4 regions of the Ramlibacter sp. PS3R-8 genome follow, and region 3 is predicted to be linked to each of the others. Evidence: predicted binding sites of a transcription regulator. Region 3 holds the regulator's gene; each other region holds the start of a gene.
The links. The regulator FNR, encoded in region 3, switches genes on or off when oxygen is low (the NO sensors DNR and NnrR bind a similar motif). The targets are predictions, from matches to a motif close to TTGATNNNNATCAA.

Region 1 (5,573 bases), on a different contig from region 3:
ACAAGGCCAACCTCATGCAGAAGCTCGGCCTGTCGAATGCGACGGAGCTGGTGCGCTACGCCCTGAAGCACGGACTGGCCGAACCGCTCAATTAAGGCGAAGGCGCTGCTCCGTCGCGCAGCCGTCCTACAGTCGGGCCACGGCCGCGCCACCTAGATTCGTGCACCACGAGGACACACGAACCATGAAGGTACTCAACGAGGGAGCGATGGCGCGGATGGGCGACCGGGCGCGGCGCCTGGGCGGCTGGTTGCGGCGCCACCCCTTCAAGGCGGCGGCCGCGCTGCCGCTGGCGGCCGTCCTGTACGTCGCGACGCTGTACTTCTTCACGCCGAGCATTGGTGACATCCGCAAGTCCAAGCAGGAGTCCGCCTCGGTGGTGTTGTCCGCGGACGGCAAGGAGCTGGCCACCTTCCGCCGCGCCAACCGCGACTGGGTGAAGCTGTCCGACATTTCACCCAGGGTGACCCAGGCGCTGCTGGCCACCGAGGACAAGCGTTTCTACAAGCACCACGGCATCGACTTCGTGCGCACCGGCAAGGCGGTGGTGAACACGCTGACGGGGGATGTGGAGGGCGGCTCCACGCTCACGCAGCAACTGGCCCGCAACCTGTACCCGGAGCAGATCGGCCGCGCGCAGACCGTGTCCCGCAAGATCAAGGAGGCGATCACGGCGCTGAAGATCGAGGCGATCTACAGCAAGGACGAGATCCTGGAGAGCTACCTCAACTCGGTGTCCTTCCTCTACAACGCCTGGGGCATCGAGATGGCCTCGCGCACCTACTTCGACAAGCCGGCGAGCCAGCTCAACGAGCTGGAGGCCGCCACGCTGATCGGCATGCTCAAGGGAACCGCCTACTACAACCCCGTGCTGAACCCGGAGCGGGCGCTGCAGCGGCGCAACACGGTGCTCGCGATGATGGTGAAGGAAGGCAAGCTGCCGCAAGCCCGCTACGAGAGCCTGAAGACCCAGCCCCTGAAGCTGGATTTCGAGCGCGTGCAGGAAGTCGCCGGGCCGGCGCCCCACCTGACCGAATACCTGCGGCGCTGGCTGACGGAGTGGGCGGACAAGAACGACTACAACGTCTACGCGGACGGCCTGGTGGTCAGGACGACCATCGACTCGCGGCTGCAGGCCATGGCCAACGAGGCCGTCGAGCGGCAGATGAAGCAGCTGCAGGCGGTCGCGGACGTCGAGTGGGGGCGCAGCCGCCTGGCCAGCCTCGGCACCGATCCCGGCGCCTACGTGGCGCAGCGCGCCAGCGTTCGCCCCTTCGAGCATTTCTGGACCACCAACGGCAAGCTGGTCAAGGAGTGGATCCGCGATTCGTCCGAGTACAAGCTGGCCCGCGAGCGCGGCCGCAGCGACGAGGAGGCGGTCGAGCAGCTGCAGCAGGACCGCAGCTTCATCGCCGACCTGCGCAAGCGCAAGACCATGCTGCAAACCGGCTTCCTGGCGATGGACCCGCGGACGGGCGCCGTGCGCGCCTGGGTCGGCAGCCGCGATTATTCGGAGGACAAGTTCGACCACGTGCAGCAGGCGCGGCGCCAGCCGGGCTCGACCTTCAAGCCTTTCGTGTACGGCGCGGCCTTCGAAGGCGGCATGCGGCCCACCGACACTTTCCTGGACGGCCCGGTGGAGATCCGCATCGACCGCAACCAGGTCTGGCGGCCCACCGACATCGACGGCATGACGAACGCGCAGATGACCCTGCGCGAGGCCCTCGCCAGGTCGAAGAACACGGTCACGGCGCAGGTGATGCAGCAGGTCGGGCCGGCGCGGGTGGCGAGCCTGGCCCGTGCGATGGGGGTGCGCCAGAGCAAATTGAACGAAGTGCCGTCGCTGGCGCTCGGCACCAGTCCCGTCACGTTGAAGGAAATGGTGACGGCGTTCGGCGCCATCGCCAACGGCGGCAGCTACATCGAGCCGCAGGTGGTTGCGGCGGTGGAGGACCGCAATGGCAACGTGCTGGAGAGCTTCCAGGCCAGGTCGGAAACGGCGCTGTCCAGCGAGGCCGCGATGACGTTGCTGGATGTGATGCGCGGTGTGATCGACACCGGCACCGCGGCGGGCTTGCGCTCGCGCTTCGGCCTGACCGGCGACCTGGCCGGCAAGACCGGCACGACCCAGGACAACACGGACGGCTGGTTCATCCTGATGCACCCGCAACTGGTGGCGGGGGCCTGGGTCGGTTTCAACGACAACCGCGTTGCGATGCGCAGTTCCTATTGGGGACAGGGTTCGCACAACGCGCTGCTGGTGATCGGCGATTTCGCGCAGCAGGCCGTCAAGGGCGGCGTGCTGGACGCCAAGGCCGCATTCGCCGCGCCGCGCATGCAGGAGCAGGAAAAGCCGCTGATGGACCGGATGGGCGACTGGTGGAGCAACGTGTTCACCACGCCGCCGGCGGACTCCGGAACCGCGGTGGTCACGGTGCCGGTGAAGGCGGAGCCGGCGCCGCCGGTCGAGCCCCCATTACGTGTGCTGTCGAAGCCCGCCGAGGCGGCACCGGTCGACACGATTCCCGGAACGCAGGTGTACAGCGCACCGTCCGCCATGGGCGCGGGGTCTGCGGAGATAACCCTGCCCGTCGGCGAAGCGACAGGCAGCGCCAACGCCCCCTCCCAGTAACGAACAAGCCGGCGCTTGGCCGGCTTCTCCCGCAGGTCGGGTTCCGCAACGCGGGTCCCGACACCACCGATCACTTTTCCAGCTTGCGTTCGCGCTGGACCTCGTCATCGTTGCGCACCACCTCGCGGGCATCGCCCACGGTTTTTTGCGCCTTGCCCTTCGCCTCGCGTGCCGCGCCGCTCAACTGGGTGCTGGTGTCCCCGGTCAGCTTGCCGACTTCCTTCTTGACGGCGCCCGTGACCTGGTTGGTCGCGCCCTTGATCTGCTGCTTGTTCATGGGAATCTCCTTGGTTGGTGATGCCTCCCATGTTGGCGCTGCGACGGCGGATCCGAAGCCGTGCAGGCCGCGTGAGCCCGTGCGGTGCTTCCTACAGCAGAGGATCGCGCGCGCTCATTGCGACTCACGCGCCTGCTGCGTGCGCCACCAGGCCATCAGTTCGCGAAAATTTCCGTTGCAGCGCTGGCTGAGCAATGCTTCGTACGCCAGGGAGCAGGTGGCTGCCGTGCCGAAGTCCAGCAAGGCCTGGCTCGAGGCCCGAGGCAGCCATGGCGAAGGCCGCCAGCACGCGGCGCAGGGCTGTTGCGTTCATCCGGTTCTCCCTGGAGTGCGCGGTTCCGCGAGGATCGGCCGCGCCGCCGGGGTGGCGGATCGGCCGAATCCGACTCGGTGCGTCAGCGCGGGGCTTTTTGAGCGGCGCCGGTTGACTCAGATCAACTGCGGCGGGCGGGCTCCGGCGCACCATGGGGCGGAAACCGGGAAACGCCTGCCATGACCGACCTCATCGATCCCCAACTGCTGCGCAAGTACGACGTGCCGGGGCCGCGCTACACGTCCTATCCCACGGCGGACCGCTTCGTCGAGGCGTTCGGCGCCGGCGATTACCTGCAGGCCCTGTCGCAGCGCCGCGCTGGAACCGCCGGCCTGGCGATGCCGCTGTCGCTGTACGTGCACATCCCGTTCTGCGAATCGCTTTGCTACTACTGCGCCTGCAACAAGATCATCACCCGGCACAAGAGCCGCGCCGCCGATTACCTGCGCTACCTCACGCGCGAGGTGGACTTGCACGCGCAGGTCCTGGGCACGTCCCAGCCGGTGAGCCAGCTGCACCTGGGCGGTGGCACGCCGACCTTCCTGTCGGACGAGGAACTCAAGCAGCTGATGACGATGCTGCGGCGCAATTTCGCCTTCGCGCCGCAAGCGGAGTGCTCGATCGAGGTCGATCCGCGCACGGTGGATGCCGTCCGGCTGCAGGCGCTGGCCGACCTGGGCTTCAACCGCCTGAGCTTCGGAGTGCAGGACTTCGATCCCGACGTGCAGAAAGCGGTTCACCGCGTGCAGCCGTACGAGTCGGTTGCCGCGCTGATGGAGGACGCGCGCCGCATCGGCTTCGAGTCGATCAACATCGACCTGATCTACGGCCTGCCGCTGCAAACGCCCGAGTCGTTCGCCCGCACGCTGCGGCAGGTGTCGGCGCTCAAGCCGGACCGCATCGCCCTGTATGCCTATGCCCACCTGCCGGAGCGCTTCAAGCCGCAGCGCCGCATCATCACCATCGAGCTGCCGGGCGCCGCCGCCAAGGTGTCGATGCTGTCGCAGGCGCTGGCCGCCTTCCTGAGCGCGGGCTACGTCTACATCGGCATGGACCACTTCGCGTTGCCGGGCGATGCGCTGGCGGTGGCCAAGCGGCAGGGCAGGCTGCACCGGAACTTCCAGGGCTACAGCACCCATGCGGACTGCGACCTGATCGGGCTGGGCGTGTCCGCCATCGGCAAGGTCGGCGCCACCTACAGCCAGAACGCCAAGACCCTCGAGGAATATTGCGACCACCTGGACCAGGGCCGGCTGCCGGTGGTGCGCGGGCTGGCACTGTCGCGCGACGACCTGGCGCGGCGCGCGGTGATCATGGCGCTGATGTGCCAGGGGCAGCTGGTGTTCGAGTCGGTCGAGGTCGCCTGGCTGCTGGACTTCAAGACCTGCTTCGCCGCCGAGATGGAGCAGCTGCGCACGCTGCAGGAGCAGGGCATGGTGGTCATCGACGACACCGGCGTGCAGGTGACGGCGCAAGGCTGGTTCTTCGTGCGCGCCATCGCCATGCTGTTCGACAAGTACCTGCAGGCGGACCGCAACCGTGCCCGCTTCTCGCGGATCATCTGACATGGGCGGGACGCTGGCCGCAACGGCCCTGGTGATGGGCCTGGCGGGCGGCCCCCACTGCATCGCGATGTGCGGCGCGGCTTGCGGCGGCGTGATCCGCGGCGTCGGCGCGCCGCCGGTGCGCGGCATGTGGACTTTCCAGGGCGGCCGGCTGCTCGGCTACTCGCTGGCCGGCGCCGTCGCGGGCCTGGCCTTCCAGAGCCTGGCGTGGCTGTCGCAGAACACCGCCGCCTTGCGTCCCGTGTGGACGCTGTTTCACCTGGCCGTCCTGGCGTGGGGGCTGATGCTGCTGGCGCGGGCGCGGCAGCCCGCGTGGGTAGAGAGCGCGGGACGCACCGTCTGGCAGAAAGTGCGGCCGATGGCGCAGCGGCGCGGCGGCCTCGCGATGACGGGCGCGCTGTGGGCCTTCATGCCTTGCGGGCTGCTGTATTCGGCGCTGCTGGTGGCATCGCTCTCGGGCGGCCCCGTGGAAGGCGCGGTGTGCATGGCGCTGTTCGCGGCCGGCAGCGGCATCTCGCTGGGCCTGGCGCCCACCGCGCTGCGCCGCCTGCGGGAGATGGGCAACCGCCTGCGCAAGGACTCGGGCACCCGCATCGCCGGCCTCCTGCTGGCAGCGACCGCTGCCTGGGGCTTGTGGATGGACGTCGCGCACCGGGTTGCCCAGTGGTGCGGGCTGGCCTGATCACGCTCGTCGCCTGCCGGGGACGGCGGGCCACGATTGTTCTATAAGGCAGCCACCACAAGAGGAGAAGACGATGAAGGCGGAACTGTTCTACCTGACCCTCT
Region 2 (5,573 bases), on a different contig from region 3:
CAGCGCCAGCGGCTCGAGCGCGCTGAAGATGCCCCCGATCGGCAGCCAGTAAGACGGCACGCCTACCCAGTAGTAGTGGTGTGCGGTCCCCAGGATGCCGGCAAAGAAGACCAGCCCGACGATCACGTACAGCCACTTCTCCATCACCTCGCGGTCGGCGCCGGACAGCCGGATCAGCAGGTAGGCCAAGAAGCTGCCCTGGATCATTTCCCACACGCCCTCGACCCACAGGTGGATCGTCCACCAGCGGTAATAGATGGAGACGGTGTAGTTCTCGTAATGCAGCAGCGCCGGCAGGTACAGCAGCGCCGCCGAGCCCAGCCCGAGGAGCAGCACGCCCTCGGTGGTGGTGAAGCGGCCCGACTTGCGGATGGTCATGCCGATGTTGTAGAGGAACATGAGCATGACGATGACGATCACGATCTTGTGCGGCAACGGCTGCTCCAGCAGCTTGTTGCCCGTGCCCCAGCGGAACAGATAGCCGATGATGGCCGTCACGCCCATGACGACCCACAGCGCCAGCTGGATGTAGGCGAGCTTCGTGCTGTGCAGCTCCGCGCGGGACTCCTCGGGGACGACCCAGTAGGTGGCTCCCATGAAGCCGGTGAGCACCCACACGATCAGCAGGTTGGTGTGGATCACCTTCGTGACGTCGAAGGGCAGGATGTACAGCAGCGGGTCGGGCCCGAGATACTTGGCCGCGGAAAGCAGGCCGAACACCAGCTGCAGCCCGAACAGGGCAACCGCAACGGCGAAGTACCAGTAGGCGACGGATTGGGACTTGTAGCGCATGGACTTCTCCGGCTTACTTCAGCGATGACAGGTAGGCCACCAGATGGTCGAGCTGCGCGGGCGTGAGGCTGGTGCCATAGGTCGCCGGCATGAACGACGTCCCGTTGGCGGAGTACATCGGCCCCGGCACGACGTGCGCGCTCGGGTGGGTGACGGACTCGCGGATGTAGCCGCCCAGGTCCCTGGCCTGGCCCTTGTACTGTCCCGATGCCATGAGCTGCTGCGTACGAGCACTCAAGCCGGCGAGCGAGGGTCCCGCCATGTTGACGCCCGGCGCGACCGAGTGGCAGGCCACGCAGGCAGGCGCCGCCGTGCGGAACACGTTCTCGCCCAACGCCATCGGGTTTTCAGCGCCGGTCATCGGACGCACGCCCGGCGGCGACGTCGCAGTGGCTCCGCCCGACGGCGCGGCTCCGGGCGCACCGGCGGCGGCTGCCTGGTTGTCCGGGGCTTGCGCCGCGGCCTGGTCCGTGCCCGGAAAGGTGGCGCCGGTCACGAGGATCGGCCGTGGTGGCCAGCCCTGATTGTCCACGTTGCTCACCCAGTCGAGGAAGGCGATCAGCGCCTGGATGTCCGGCTCGCTGATGTCCTGCTTGGGCATCAGGCGACGGTGCTTTGTCTCGTCGTAGAACTTCGACGGGTCCTTCATGTACGCGGTGAGGTAGGCCTCGCCGCGCAACTTGGTGATCTTGGTCAGGTCCGGGGCGTAGTACGCGCCCTCGCCGAACAGCGTGTGGCAGTTGATGCAGTTGTTCCTGTGCCAGACGTCCTTGCCGCGCGTGACCTCGGGCGTGATCTTGTCCGCGTTGGTCAGCTTGCCGAACTGGCGGTGGCTGTCCACCGTCAGCCCCAGGAACACCAGCGCGGCCAGCGCGGTGGCGCCGATCGCGAACAACCGGGCTTGTCGCTTGTTCATGGACGCTCCCTCAGACGCTGATGCCGGACCAGTGACGCAGCGAGATGAACGCCGCGTACAGGATGGCCGAGACCATCAGGGCAACTACGACCCAGCTGAACATCTTCAGACCCGCGGACCAGGCTTGCATGAGACCTCCCTTGAGCGCGTCGACAGTGTCGCATCGTTTGGTGCGGGCCGATGCTAACAAAGCCAGGTGGCCGCGTGTTTGCGCATTTCAACTGGTGAGGCTTCCAGTTGACATATGTCAAAGACGGGCATCCAGGTCGCCAGAACAATAGATGCCAATCAAATACATCTTATCGACAGAGGAGCTCCGCATGACTCAGACCGCATCCCGCATCGACGTGCGCACAGTTGCGCCGCGTGACCGCCACCCGCTGATCTTTTCCACTTTCGCCGCGCTGGCGAAGGGCGAAGCGCTGGAACTGGTCAACGACCACGACCCACGTCCGCTGTACTACCAGTTCAACGCCCAGATGCCCGGCCAGTTCGCATGGGATTGCCTGCAAACCGGGCCGGACCTCTGGCGAGTGGCGATCACCCGCACCCAGGACGGCCCCGCGCCGGACGCGGCGGGAAGTTGCTGCGGTGGCGGCTGCGGCGGCTGAGGACCCTCTTTCCAATGGAACAACGATCATGAGAAACAACAATCCCCTCTGGCGCTGGCTGGCACTGATCTTCGTGCTGTCCTTCGGCGCCCTCGGCTACCTGGGCTGGCAGATCCACCTGACCGCTCCACCCATACCCGCGGCGGTGGTCACGACCAGCGGCCAGGTGCTGTTCACCGGTGAGCAGGTGACGCGCGGCCAGCAGGTCTGGCAAGCCGCCGGCGGCCAGCAGCAGGGCAGCGTCTGGGGCCACGGCGCCTATTTGGCGCCGGACTGGTCCGCCGACTGGCTGCATCGCGAAGCCGAAGCGCTGCAGGCACTGCGTGCCAAGGCCATCGTCAGCGATCCCAATGCCTTGAGCGCGGCGGAACGCGGCGCGGTCAGCGGCGCGCTGAAAGAGGAAATGCGGCGCAATACGTACGACGCGGCCACCGGCAAGGTGACAGTGAGCGACGTGCGTGCGCAGGCCATTCGCGAAGTCGCCGCCCACTATGTCGCCCTGTTCGGCGAGGACCCGACGCTCGCCCATCTGCGCGAGCAGTACGCGATGACCGACGGCACCGTGACGGACAAAACCGATCGCGAAGCGCTGACGGCCTTCTTCTTCTGGACATCCTGGGCCGCGGTCACCGACCGCCCGGGCGAGACCGGCTTGTCCTATACGAGCAACTGGCCACACGAGCCCATGGTGGGCAACACCATGACGACCTCGGCCGCGATGTGGTCGATGGTCTCCATCATCCTGCTGCTGGCAGCCATCGCCGCCATGCTGTGGCTGCACGGCGCCAGCAAGCACGAGGAAGAGGCACAGCCGCCCAAGGCCGACCCGCTGATCGGCGTGGCCGCCACGCCGTCGATGAAGGCCACCCGCAAGTACTTCTTCGTCGTGATCGGCCTGATGCTGCTGCAGATCGCCATGGGCATCGTGACCGCCCACTACGCCGTGGAAGGCCAGTCGCTGTTCGGCCTGCCGCTCGCCGAAGTGCTGCCCTATGTGGTGAGCCGCACCGTGCACACCCAGATCGGCATCTTCTGGATCGCCACCGCGTGGCTGGCCACCGGCCTCTACATCGCGCCCATGCTGGGCGGCCGCGAGCCGAAGTTCCAGAAGCTCGGCACCGACTTCCTGTTCTACGCGCTGCTCGTCATCGTGGTGGGCTCCACCGCGTCCGGCTGGCTCGGCACGCTGCAACGCAACGGATTCGACTTCAGTTTCTGGCTGGGCAACCAGGGCCTGGAATTCACGAGCATGGGCCGCGTGTGGCAGATCCTGCTGTTCATCGGACTGCTGCTCTGGGCCACCTTGCTGGGCCGCGCCCTGTGGCCGGCGTTGAAGACGCCGTCGGAAAGCCGCGGCCTGATCGCCATGGTGTTCCTGTCCGCGTGCTGCATCGGCGGCTTCTATGCGACCTCGCTGGTTTGGGGCAAGTCCACGCACTACTCGATGGTCGAATACTGGCGCTGGTGGCTCGTCCACCTCTGGGTGGAAGGCTTCTTCGAGGTGTTCGCCACCGCGGTGATCGCGCTGCTCTTCACCAAGCTGGGCCTGGTGCGCGCTTCCAGCGCGAACCGCGCCATCGTGGCCGAGACCATCGTGTTCCTGTTCGGCGGCATCCTGGGCACGCTGCACCACCTGTACTTCACCGGCACGCCCACGTCGGTCATCGCCGTCGGCTCCGTGTTCTCGGCGCTGGAAGTGGTGCCGCTGACGCTGATCGGGCTGGAAGCGCTGCAGACCTGGAGGCGCTCGCAAGGCACGCCATGGCTTGCCGCGTACAAATGGCCGGTGCTGTGCTTCGTCGCGGTGGGCTTCTGGAACACCGTCGGCGCCGGACTGCTCGGCTTCGCCATCAACCCGCCGGCCTCGCTGTACTACGTGCAGGGCCTCAACATGACGGCGGCCCACGGCCACGCCGCCCTGTTCGGTGTCTACGGCATGCTCGGCATCGGCCTGATGCTGTTCTGCCTGCGCGGCCTCTACGCCCGCCACCTGCATGCGGACAACCTGCTCAAGCCCGCCTACTGGGGCCTGAACATCGGGCTGGCGATGATGGTCTTCCTGTCGCTGCTGCCCGCCGGCATCTACCAGGCCTGGGCGAGCATCACCAAGGGCCTCTGGTACGCCCGTTCGCCCGAGATCGTCCATTCGCCGGTGATGGAAACGCTGGTCTGGATGCGCGTGCCCGGCGACATCCTGTTCGCGATCGGTGCGGGCTTCCTCGCCTTCTATGCGCTGCGGCTGCTGCTCCCGACGGGGCGGCGCCAGAAGGCGCCTGTCGACGGACTGACAGCGTGAAACTCACCACCTTCACCGACTACTGCCTGCGGGTGCTGATCTACCTGGCAGTGCAACCGGGACAGCGCGCCACCATCGCGCAGATCGCCGCCGCCTTCGACGTGTCGGACAACCATCTGGTCAAGGTGGTCCATTTCCTCGGCAAGCAGGGTTACCTGCACAACGTGCGGGGCAAGGGCGGCGGCATGGAACTGGCGCGGCCCACGGAGGACATCGTGGTGGGCGAGGTGGTCCGCACGACCGAGGGCGCCGGCCAGGTGGCCCAATGCTTCGGCGAGCACCGCGACGACTGCGTCATCGCGCCGCAATGCCGGCTGCGCGGCGTGCTGGGAGAGGCCGTGGCGGCCTTCTACCGCGTGCTCGACGACTACACGCTGGCGGACCTCGTCGCCAATCGCGAAGGACTCGCGACGGTGCTGTTCCTGCCGCAGCGGCCCGCGCCCGCGGCACGGCGGGCAGGCAGCATGCCGTGATCGGCACGCCCTTTCCCTATGACGGCCCGCAGCAGCTGCTGGCGGTGATCGTCGCGGCGCTGGAAGGCGTCGTGGACCCGGAAGTCGCGCTGAACATCGTCGACGTCGGCCTGGTGTACGGCGCCAGCGTGAAGGACGGGCGGCTCGACGTGAATGTCACCATGACGTCGGCGGCCTGCCCGGTGGCGGACGTCATCATCGCGGACATCGAGGACGCGCTCGACCGCGCACTGCCCGCGGACCTCAGGATCCACGTCGAACTGGTATGGGAGCCCCCCTGGACGCCGCAACGCATGAGCGCCAGCGCCAAGCACTTCATGGGTTGGTGAACAGCCGCCGCGCGATCGGCGTGCTGCTGGCCGCCGGCGTGGCCGCGGCCCTGCTGGCGGGCGTGGCAGGCGGCCTCGCGCGCGTCGGCATCGTCCTTGCATCACCGGGGGATGCCGGCTGGATCGGGCGCGCCGCGCTCGGGCACGCCGCCCTCA
Region 3 (5,573 bases):
GGTGCCGGGCGCCGAAGCGGGGTCCACCGTTCCGGCGGCCACGCCGCAGCAGCAGGTCAAGCAGTTCGAGCAGGCAGTGCAGGGCGCCGTGCAGCAGGCGCGGCCCATGCCGGACAACGACAAGTGAGCACCGCGCGCTCGCGCGACGCGCGCTTCATGCGCGAAGCGCTGGCGCAGGCGCGCCTCGCCGCCGAGGCCGGCGAGGTGCCGGTCGGGGCCGTCGTGGTGCACGGAAACGAGATCGTCGGGCGGGGCCACAACGCACCGGTCACGCAGCACGACCCCACCGCGCACGCCGAAATCCGTGCCTTGCGGCAAGCGGCGCAAGCCCTGGGCAACTACCGCCTGGATGGCTGCGAGCTGTTCGTGACGCTGGAGCCCTGCACGATGTGCACCGGTGCGATGCTGCACGCGCGGCTGGCGCGCGTCGTCTACGCCGCTGCCGACCCGAAGACGGGCGCCGCCGGCTCCGTGGTCGACCTGTTCGTGCAGCGCCGCCTGAACCACCAGACCGCCGTCGAAGGCGGCGTGCTGGCGGCGGAGTGCGGTGCATTGCTCACCGAGTTTTTCCGCGCCCGCCGCGTGGAGGCCCGCGGCGCCGCCCAGCCCTTGCGCGATGACGCCTTGCGCACGCCGGACAATCGCTTCAGCGACTTGCCGGACTACCCCTGGGATCCGCATTACGTCGCCGACCTGCCGTCGCTGGCCGGCCTGCGCATGCACTACCTGGACGAAGGCCCTCCGGATGCCTCCCGCACCTGGCTCTGCCTGCACGGCAACCCGGCGTGGAGCTACCTGTACCGCCGCATGATCCCGGTGTTCCTGGCAGCCGGCGACCGCGTGGTGGCGCCGGACATGCCGGGGTTCGGCAAGAGCGACAAGCCCAAGCGCGACGCCACCCACGCCTTCGAATGGCATCGCCAGGTTCTGCTGGAACTGGTGGAGCGGCTCGACCTGCGGCACGTCGTGCTGGTGGTCCAGGACTGGGGCGGCCTGCTCGGGCTGACACTGCCGATGGAGGCGCCGGAGCGCTACGACGGCCTGCTCGTGATGAATACGACGCTGGGGACCGGCGATGCGCCGCTCAGCCCGGGATTCATCGCCTGGCGCGACATGTGCGCCAGGAACCCGGGGTTCGACATCGGGCGGCTGTTCGCGCGCGGCAACCCGCACCTGCGGCTGGAGGAGTGCGCCGCCTACGACGCGCCGTTCCCGGACCTGGGCCATCGCGCTGCCCTGCGTGCCTTTCCGGCAATGGTGCCCGCGCGTCCCGAGGCCGGTGGCGCCGCCGTGTCGCGCGCGGCGCGCGACTTCCTGCGGGAGCGCTGGTCGGGTCGCACGATGATGGCGGTGGGTGCGCAAGACCCGGTGCTCGGCGTGCCCGTGATGCAGGCGCTGCGCGAGCAGATCCGGGGTTGCCCGGAACCGACCGTGTTGCCCCAGGCCGGCCATTTCGTCCAGGAGCATGGCGAGGAGATCGCGCGCGCGGCGGTGGGATACTTCCGCCCGTGACCAAGCGCATCTACATCTTCTCTCCCTCCAGTGCTGTGCGAAACAAGGCCGCTGTCCGGCGCGGCGTCGCTCGCCTGAAGGCCCTGGGCCACGAGGTGGAGCTCGATCCGGCCGTGTTCGCGACCCACATGCGCTTTGCCGGCGACGACGCGACGCGCCTGGCCGCCATCGGCCGCGCGGCCGACAGCGGCGCCGACGTCGCGATCATCACGCGCGGCGGCTACGGGCTGACGCGGCTGCTGCCGCAGCTGCCTTACAAGCAGATCGCCCGGGCGATCGACGGCGGCACGCAGTTCGTGGGCCTCAGCGACTTCACGGCCTTCCAGAGCGCGGTGCTCGCCGAAACGGGGCGGACGACGTGGGCGGGCCCGGCCATCGGGGAGGACTTCGGCGTGGAGCCCGAACCCGACGACATCATGCAGGCGTGCTTCGACGATCTCGTCACGCTGCAGGGCGAGGGCACCGGATGGCAGCTGCCGGCCGCCGAACGCATGGCCAAGCCGCTCCAGGAAAAGGGCGTGCTCTGGGGCGGCAACCTCGCCATCGTCGCCGCGTTGGCGGGCACGCCGTGGCTACCCAAGGTGAAGGGCGGAATCCTGTTCCTCGAGGACGTGCACGAGCACCCCTACCGCATCGAACGCATGCTGACGCAGCTGCTGTATGCCGGCGTGCTGCAGCGGCAGAAGGCGATCCTGCTCGGGCATTTCACCAACTGGGTGCCGGTGCCGCACGACAAGGGCTTCAGGCTGAAGACGGTGGTGGATTGGCTGCGCACGCAGGTGAAGGCGACGGTCCTCACCGGCCTGCCGTTCGGCCATGTACCGACCAAGGTGTGCCTGCCTGTCGGGGCCAAGGTCACCCTGGCGGTTGAAGGCCGCGACGCTTTCGTGATCTGGGGACACCGCCACTAGGGCGGATGGCTCAGCCGGTCAGCGGACTCGGACGCGAGCTCAGGCTGCCAGGCAGCAGCCCGTGGAACATCTCGGTGATGTGCAGCACCTTGCTGCGTGCGGAGGCTTCGCCCTGCGTGGCCGCCAGGGCCGCCATGACGTCCCCGCGCAGGTACCACAGCGCCTGCACGTCGTTGGCATAACGGACCCGCCGCGTCACATTGGCGAAACGCCGGCCACCCTCTTCACCCAGCAGCGACAGCATCGCCTCGCGGATGTCCTCCGTGCCTTCGTCCAGCACGGAGTCGCTCGGGGCGACAGGGTTGCCGAGCAGCCCGTAGATGCTGCTTCGAAGATTTCCTTTGAACCAACGCATATTTGAGATGACGCCTGCCTGCGAGGGCAAGCCTATCAGTGGTACGACGGCCCCCAACGTATTCGCAATACGGGGGATTGACAAGTATCCAAAGGTGACGCAATTCACGAAAAGTGTGAGCGGATGAGTCATGAGACACGTGTGCTAGGACGATTCCTAGCGCCTCTGGTCATCCTTCCGGTCGCGTTTGGGACCCGTCCGAGCCTTCGATTCAGCCACCGCCGATGGCCGGGCGAGGCGGCAAGAACGACAGTACGGCATGGCCCCACGCAACGCCCCCGTCACCGTCTTCCTCGCGGACGACTCGGCCGCCATCCGCCAGCGGGTCAATGGCCTGCTGCGGGACGCCGCCTTCACCATCGTCGGCGAGGCCGGCTCGCCGCAGGGATGCATCAGCGGAATCCTGGAAGTCCATCCGGACGTGGTGGTGCTCGACCACCAGCTCGAAGGCGGCACCGGGCTGCAGGTGATGCAAGCCGTCCGCCAGGCCGACCCGCTTGTTGCCTTTGTCGTTTTCAGCAACAACTGCGGCCCCGCTTACCGCAAGCGTTACCTGGGGCAGGGCGCCGCCCGCTTCCTGGACAAGAGTAGCGAATTCGACCAGCTCGCGGTCGCCGTCGCCGCCGCGGGCGCCCACGCCGTCCACTGAGCACGACAGACACAAAGAGATGAGGGAACCTCCATGCAATCCGCCGCGCTTCACGCCAGCCCCCTGCACTTCATGCCGCCCGCCAACCTCGCCCGCACCGCCACGCCAGCACCGCTGAAGACGCAGTGCTCCACTTGCCACCTGAAGGACCTGTGCCTGCCATGCGGCCTCACCGTCAGCGATGTCGAACGGCTCGACGGCCTCAGGTTCGCGCGGCGGCGGGTGAAGGAAGGAGACGCGCTCTACCGCGAAGGCGAAAAGTTCCAGTTCATCTACGCGGTGCGCAGCGGCACCTTCAAGTCGCACATGGCGCTCAAGGACGGCCGCGAGCAGGTGACCGCATTCCAGATGGCCGGCGAACTGCTCGGACTGGACGGCCTGGCGTCCGGCAAGCATGCCAGCAGCGCCGTGGCGCTGGAAGATGCGGAGATCTGCGCGATCCCGTACGCCAACCTCAGCGAGCTGGCTTCCGCCAGCCCCGACCTCCAGCACGTCCTCTCCCGCCTGATGAGCCGCGAGATCGTGCGCGAACACAGCCTGATGATGCTGCTGGGCAGCATGAACGCCGAAGAGCGGCTGGCCGCCTTCCTGCTGAACCTGTCGCAGCGCATGAAGGCGCGAGGCTACTCGCCCACCGAGTTTCACCTGCGCATGTCGCGGGCCGAGATCGGCAGCTACCTGGGCATGAAGCTCGAGACCGTCAGCCGCACCTTCTCCGCTTTCCAGCACCAACGGCTGCTCGAAGTGGACAAGAGACACGTGCGCATCAGCGACCTGGACGGCCTGACCCGCGTCTTCGAGACGCGCGTGCAGTAAGCGGCCTGCACCGGCTCGCCTGGCCGTATAGTTCGGCAGGAGGGCTTCCATGTTCACGGATCGCATCGAAGCGGCGGGCCGGCTGGCCGCGGCCCTGTCGCAGTACCGGGGACACAACGCGCTGGTGCTCGCCATTCCGCGTGGCGCCGTACCCATGGCCGCACGGATAGCGCGCGAGCTCCAGGGGGAACTGGAGATCGTGCTCGTGCGCAAGCTGCATGCGCCTGGCGCACCCGAATTCGCCATCGGCGCCGTGGATGAGTCCGGCTGGGTCTACCTGAGTTCGCAAGCCTCTTCCGTGGGCGCCACGCCCGATTACGTCGAGGAGCAGAAAGCGCTGCAAATGCAGGAACTGGCCCGGCGCCGGGAACTCTATACCCCGGGGCGGCTGCGCAAGGATGCCCAGGGCCGGACCGTGATCGTCGTCGACGACGGCCTGGCCACCGGCGCCACCATGATCGCGGCGCTGCATGCCGTCCGCCAGCGCCAACCGGCCCGGCTGGTTTGCGCGGTGCCGGTGGGTGCACCGGAAAGCGTCAGGCTGGTGCAGGAACATGCGGACGAAGTCGTCTGCCTGGACACCCCCCGGCGATTCATCGCGGTGAGCCAGTTCTACGGGTCGTTTCCTCAACTGGACGACGACGAAGTCATTGCATTGCTGCGGTCGGCGGACAGCCCGGCCGCAGGGGAGGGCCAGAGAGCATGAAGTATTGGAAGCGTTGCGCGGCGGCGGGCCTGCTGGCGATGTCATTCGTCGGCGTGGCGCAAGCCGCGGCGCCGCTTGGCCCCGCAGCGCTGCGCGCGCGGCATGCCGGCATGGCGCAGCAGCTCGCCCAGAATGCTTTTGGCGGGCCGGTGGTGCTGCAGTCCCAGGAGGCTTCGCGGCGCATCGAGGGAGACGTGTACGCCGTGCTCGACCATCCCTTCGAGTCGGTGCGGGGGGCGCTGTCCGATCCCGGCCGCTGGTGCGAGATCCTCATGCTGCACCTGAACACCAAGCATTGCCGGCGCGCCGACGGTGTGGATGGCCCGCGTGTCGAGGTTCGCGTCGGCAAGAAGGAGCCGCAGGCGGTGTCGTCCGCGACGTTGCTGGCGTTTGGCTGGAAGGCCCCCGTGACCCGGGCCGACTACCTGTCGGTGCAGATGGATGCGGTGGACGGTCCGTACGACACCCGCGACTACCAGCTGATGGCGGAAGCCGTGCCGCTGGAAGGCGGCCGCACCTTCCTGCACATGGGCTACGCGCTGAGCCACGGGGCCGCCAGCGAGATCGCGATGAAGGTGTACCTCGGCACGAAGGGGCAGGACAAGGTGGGCTTCACCCGCACGA
Region 4 (5,573 bases), on a different contig from region 3:
GGTCGTGCTCGAAACCTGGAAGTCGTTGCCCCAGTACTGGATGACGTCCGTAAGAAGCGCGCTGGTCGGCATCTGGATGGGCATCACGCCGGGCGGCGCGACTCCCGCTTCGTTCATGAGCTACGGCCTGGCCAAGAAGATGTCGAAGGACGGCGCCAAGTTCGGCACCGGCCAGATCGAGGGCGTGATCGCGCCGGAGACCGCGGCGCACGCCGCCGGCACCGCGGCGCTGCTGCCCATGCTGGCGCTGGGCATCCCGGGATCGCCGACGGCGGCCGTGCTGCTGGGCGGCCTGCTGATCTGGGGCCTGCAGCCGGGGCCGCTGCTGTTCGTGGAACAGAAGGACTTCGTGTGGGGCCTGATCGCCTCGATGTACCTGGGCAACCTGGTGGGCCTGGTGGTCGTGCTGACCACGGTGCCGCTGTTCGCCTCGATCCTGCGCATCCCGTTCTCGATCATCGCGCCGATCATCATCGTGATCTGCGCGATCGGCGCCTATACCGTGCACAACGCGATGTTCGACATCTGGCTGATGCTGGCCTTCGGCGTCGTCGGCTATGTCTTCAAGAAGCTCGATTACCCGCTGGCGCCGCTGGTGCTGGCGCTGGTGCTGGGCGACAAGGCGGAAGACGCCTTCCGCCAGTCGATGCTGATGTCGCAGGGCCAGATGTCGATCATGGTGGCCAACCCGCTGGTGGGCGGCATCACCGGCCTGGCGCTGCTGCTGCTGTTCTGGCCACTGATCTCCCGCGTGATCGCCAAGGTGCGGCCGCCCAAGCCGCCCGCGTTCAAGGCGGAACAACCAGTCGACTGAGGAGCACCGCGCCATGCCCGTCATCGCACTGACCCAGGAGATGGGCTCGCTCGCCAAGGACGTCGCGCTGCGGCTGGGGGAGTCCGCGCAGCTGGCCGTCATGCGCAACGAGGTGGTCGAGAACGTCGCCGGCAGGATGCAGGTGCCCGCCAGCCTGATCCGCCGCCTGCGGGAAGGCAAGGCGGGACTGGTGGAGCGCTTGTCGACCGACAAGGACCAGGTTGCCGTGTACACGGCCGAGGAAGTGTTCGCGCAGGCGCTGCGCGGCAACGCGGTGCTGCGGGGCTGGGGCGCCACCTGCCTGCTGCAGCCCGTGCGCCACGTGGTGCGGGTGCGCGTCACGCGCCCGTTTGCGCTGCGGGTCGACTGGGTGATGAACCACCTGGGCACCGACCAGCGTGACGCCGCCGAGTCGGAAGTGCGGCGCAGCGATGCCGCGCACGCCTCGCGCATGAACGCGCAGTTCGGCGTGACCTGGGGCGACCCCCTGCTCTACGACATGGTGCTGAACACGGAACGCATCTCGATCGAAGGTTGCGTCGAGCAGATTCTCGCCCTGGCCGGCCGGCCCGAGTTCCAGGAAACGGCCGAGTCGCGTTCCATCCTGGAAGGACTGGCGCTCAGCGCGCGCGTGCGCGCGGCGCTCAAGGCCAACGAATCGACGCGGGACGTCGACGTGCAGGTGGAATCGCGGGAGGGACGCGTGACGCTGGCGGGCATCGTGGTGAACGAGCGCGAGAAACGGGACACCGGGCAGGTGGCCAAGGCGATCGCGGGCGCGGGAAATGTGGACAACCAGCTGCGCCTGATGACGACCACGCGCAAGTTCACGCACTCCAAGACCTGATGTCGAGGCATCGCGTCCCCGCGCAGGCGGGGACCCGGGCCCTTGCTAGATCTTTCCCCGCTGCTTCAACCGGCTCAGCGTTTCGGCGGAAAGGTTGAGGTAGGACGCCAGTTCCTTCTTCGGCATCCGCTCGGCGAGGTCCGCATGCTTGCGAAGGAACCGCTTGACGCGCCCCGGCGCATCCAGCAGATGCAGGGTGATCGTGTGCGCCATGATGTCGCTCATGACGAACATCACGTCGTATTCGAAGGCCTGCTTCAGGCCGGGATGCTTGTCGATGAATGCGACCCATTCGCGCAGCGGCAGCTTGGCGACGCGCGCCCGGGTGACGCAGACGATGCTGTAGGGAGCAGGCGTGCCCAGCCGCCAGGCGGCGTAGCTGGTTTCCATCTGCCCTTCCTCGGCGAAGCGCAGGATCATTTCCTTGGCTTCCTGGTTGGAAACGACGCGCTTGAGGATCCCTTCGAGGATGAAGTACTGCTCCATCTCGTGCACGCCCTGGTGCAGCAGCGCCTCGCCCTTCTGGCAGTCCACCACCACCAGGTGCGGCTCCAGCTCGGCCATCTGGGCCACCGTCATGCCCTTGAGCACCACGTTATGCGCGAGCTGCACGCGAATGACGTTTCTCTCGGGATGGCTTTCGATGGACGACATGGTGCGGGTGGGCCGGGGAGTCGCCCGAATGGGCAGGTGCAATTCTTCGAAAATTGACCGCAGTCAAGAGGGAAAGCCGACGGCCATTCCTATCATAGCCCGACACCTTTACCAGGACTCTCCCCCATGAGCACCGATACGCAAGAGCGCGCCACCACCGACGGCTTCCACCTCGTCATCGATGCCCTCAAGCTGAACGACATCGACACGATCTTCGCCCTGCCCGGCATCCCCATCACCGACTTCCTGCGCATCTCGCAGGCCGAGGGCATGAAGGTCATCTCGTTTCGCCACGAGCAGCACGCGGGCAACGCCGCCGCGGCCGCCGGCTTCATCACCGGCAAGCCGGGCATCTGCTTCACCGTGTCCGCGCCCGGTTTCCTCAATGGCCTCACCGCGCTGGCGAACGCCACCACCAACTGCTTCCCGATGATCCTGGTGTCGGGCTCCAGCGAGCGCGAGATCGTCGACCTGCAGCAGGGCGACTACGAAGAGATGGACCAGCTGGCCATCGCCAAGCCGTTGTGCAAGGCGGCCTTCCGGGTGCTGCACGCCGAAGACATCGGCGTCGGCATTGCCCGCGCCATCCGCGCCGCCGTGTCCGGCCGTCCGGGCGGCGTGTACCTGGATTTGCCGGCGAAGCTGTTCGCGCAATCGATGGACGCGGAAGCCGGCAAGAAGTCGTTGATCAAGGTGGTCGACCCGGCGCCCAGGCAGATTCCCGCGCCGGACGCGATCAAGCGCGCCGTGGACTTGCTGAAGTCCGCCAAGAAGCCGTTGGTGATCCTTGGCAAGGGCGCCGCCTATGCGCAGGCCGATGCCGACATCAAGACCTTCGTCGAAAAGAGCGGCATCCCCTACCTGCCGATGTCCATGGCCAAGGGCCTGCTGCCGGACAACCACAGCCTGTCCGCCTCCGCCGCGCGCTCGTACGTGCTGGCCGAAGCAGACGTCGTGATGCTCGTCGGCGCGCGCCTGAACTGGCTGCTGTCGCACGGCAAGGGCAAGACGTGGGGGGGCGGCTCCTCCAAGGAAGCCGGCAGGCAGCAGTTCATCCAGGTCGACATCTCGCCGACGGAGGCCGACAGCAACGTCGCCATCGCCGCCCCGGTGATCGGCGACATCGGCTCGTGCATCGCCGCCTTCAACCAGGCGATGGGTTCCGGCTGGCAGAAGCCGCCCGCCGACTGGACGGGCGCGATCGCCGAGCGCAAGGACAAGAACCTGACCAAGATGCAGGAAACGCTGTCGAAGAACCCGCCGGTCATGAACTTCCACAGCGCGCTGAACGTGGTGCGCGACACGGTCAAGGCGAACCCGAAGGCCTACCTGGTGAACGAAGGCGCCAACGCGCTGGACTTCACGCGCTCCATCGTCGACATGTACGAGCCGCGCCGCCGCCTCGACGTGGGCACGTGGGGGATCATGGGCATCGGCATGGGCTTCGCCGTCGCGGCCGCGGTCGTCACGGGCGAGCAGGTCATCGCCGTGGAAGGCGACAGCGCCTTCGGCTTCAGCGGGATGGAGGTGGAAACGATCTGCCGCTACAACCTGCCGATCTGCGTCGTCGTGATGAACAACAACGGCATCTACAAGGGCACCGACGTCAACCCGCATGGCAACGCGATGGCCCCGACGCAGTTCGTCAAGAACGCGCGCTACGACATGATGATGCAGGCCTTCGGCGGCGTCGGCGTGGTGGCCAAGAACCCGGAAGAACTGAAGAAGGCGCTGGACGAAGCCGTCGCCTCGCGCAAGCCGACGCTGATCAACGCGTTCATCGACGAGAGCGCCGGCACCGAGAGCGGCCGCATCACGTCGCTCAACCCCGCCGCGGCCAAGAAGAAATGAAGTTCGTCATCCCCGCGCAGGCAGGGAACCAGCGCTCCCGAATTCAGGAAGCCCTGGGCCCCCGCCTCCGCGGGGGTGACGGAAGCGGATTCGAAACTTTGAGATAGGAAGAAGAAATGGGCAAAGCACTCGACGGCGTCAAGATCCTCGATTTCACGCACGTGCAATCCGGCCCCACCTGCACGCAGCTGCTGGCATGGTTCGGCGCGGACGTGATCAAGGTGGAGAAGGCCGGTGAAGGCGATGCGACGCGCGGCCAGCTGCGCGACATCGAGGGCGTGGACAGCCTGTATTTCACGATGCTCAACCACAACAAGCGCTCCATCACCCTGGACACCAAGAATCCCAAGGGCAAGGAAGTGCTGATCGAGCTGATCAAGCAGTGCGACGTGCTGGTCGAGAACTTCGCCCCCGGCGCGCTGGACCGCATGGGCTTCTCGTGGGAGAAGATCCAGCAGATCAACCCGCGCATGATCGTCGCGTCCGTCAAGGGCTTCGGCCCCGGCCCGTACGAGGACTGCAAGGTGTACGAGAACGTCGCCCAGTGCGCCGGCGGCTCCGCCTCCACCACCGGCTTCGACGACGGCCCGCCGCTGGTGACCGGCGCGCAGATCGGCGATTCGGGCACCGGCCTGCACCTGGCGCTGGGCATCGTGGCCGCGCTCTACCAGCGCAACACCACCGGCCGCGGCCAGAAGGTGCTGGCGGCCATGCAGGACGCCGTGCTGAACCTGTGCCGCGTCAAGCTGCGCGACCAGCAGCGCCTGGACCGCACCGGCGTGATGCAGGAGTACCCGCAGTTCCCCGACAAGGAATTCGGCGACGCCGTTCCGCGCGCGGGCAACGCCTCCGGTGGCGGCCAGCCGGGCTGGATCCTCAAGTGCAAGGGCTGGCAGCACGACCCGAACGCCTACATCTACTTCATCACCCAGGCGCCGGTGTGGGGCGCCATCTGCAAGGTGATCGGCGAGGAAAGCTGGATCACGGACCCGAGCTACGCGACGCCCAAGGCGCGCCTGCCGCACCTGAAGACGATCTTCTCGCGCATCGAGGAATGGACCAAGACCAAGACCAAGTTCGAGGCGATGGACATCCTGAACAAGTACGACATCCCCTGCGGCCCGATCCTGTCGATGAAGGAGATCGCCGAGGAACCCGCGCTGCGCGCTACCGGCACGGTGGTCGAGGTGGACCATCCGACGCGGGGCAAGTACCTGACCGTGGGCAACCCGATCAAGATGTCCGACAGCCAGACCGACGTGAAGCGCTCGCCGCTGCTGGGCGAGCACACCGAAGAGGTGCTGGCCCAGCTCGGGTACGGCAAGGACCAGATCGAAGAACTGCGCGCGGCCAAGGTCATCTGACCTCCGCGCATCCCGGCAAGCATCTCAACGTTTATTCAAGGGG

Region 1: a site for FNR is predicted at 3,334-3,347, ahead of hemN (oxygen-independent coproporphyrinogen III oxidase). Genes of this name have one in related genera too.
Region 2: a site for FNR is predicted at 1,946-1,959, ahead of WG902_RS08730 (DUF2249 domain-containing protein). Genes of this name have one in related genera too.
Region 4: a site for FNR is predicted at 2,369-2,382, ahead of oxc (oxalyl-CoA decarboxylase). Genes of this name have one in related genera too.

Annotation. Positions count from the first base shown of each region.
Region 1 covers NZ_JBBHGT010000002.1:135,275-140,847, reverse strand. The annotation lists gene WG902_RS08620 (response regulator transcription factor) at 1-95, shown strand, start outside; gene WG902_RS08615 (penicillin-binding protein 1A) at 185-2,632, shown strand; gene WG902_RS08610 (CsbD family protein) at 2,703-2,909, opposite strand; gene hemN (oxygen-independent coproporphyrinogen III oxidase) at 3,402-4,787, shown strand; gene WG902_RS08600 (sulfite exporter TauE/SafE family protein) at 4,789-5,469, shown strand; gene WG902_RS08595 (MAPEG family protein) at 5,543-5,573, shown strand, end outside.
Region 2 covers NZ_JBBHGT010000002.1:163,733-169,305, forward strand. The annotation lists gene WG902_RS08720 (cbb3-type cytochrome c oxidase subunit I) at 1-792, opposite strand, end outside; gene WG902_RS08725 (c-type cytochrome) at 806-1,708, opposite strand; gene WG902_RS08730 (DUF2249 domain-containing protein) at 2,029-2,319, shown strand; gene WG902_RS08735 (nitric-oxide reductase large subunit) at 2,348-4,615, shown strand; gene WG902_RS08740 (RrF2 family transcriptional regulator) at 4,612-5,088, shown strand; gene WG902_RS08745 (metal-sulfur cluster assembly factor) at 5,085-5,417, shown strand; gene WG902_RS08750 (hypothetical protein) at 5,414-5,573, shown strand, end outside.
Region 3 covers NZ_JBBHGT010000001.1:588,351-593,923, forward strand. The annotation lists gene WG902_RS02755 (hypothetical protein) at 1-127, shown strand, start outside; gene tadA (tRNA adenosine(34) deaminase TadA) at 124-1,512, shown strand; gene WG902_RS02765 (LD-carboxypeptidase) at 1,509-2,423, shown strand; gene WG902_RS02770 (hypothetical protein) at 2,434-2,778, opposite strand; gene WG902_RS02775 (response regulator) at 3,038-3,427, shown strand; gene fnr (fumarate/nitrate reduction transcriptional regulator Fnr) at 3,461-4,243, shown strand; gene WG902_RS02785 (phosphoribosyltransferase) at 4,293-4,949, shown strand; gene WG902_RS02790 (hypothetical protein) at 4,946-5,573, shown strand, end outside.
Region 4 covers NZ_JBBHGT010000002.1:91,287-96,859, forward strand. The annotation lists gene WG902_RS08390 (tripartite tricarboxylate transporter permease) at 1-814, shown strand, start outside; gene WG902_RS08395 (cytidylate kinase family protein) at 828-1,661, shown strand; gene WG902_RS08400 (Crp/Fnr family transcriptional regulator) at 1,707-2,315, opposite strand; gene oxc (oxalyl-CoA decarboxylase) at 2,442-4,166, shown strand; gene frc (formyl-CoA transferase) at 4,283-5,530, shown strand.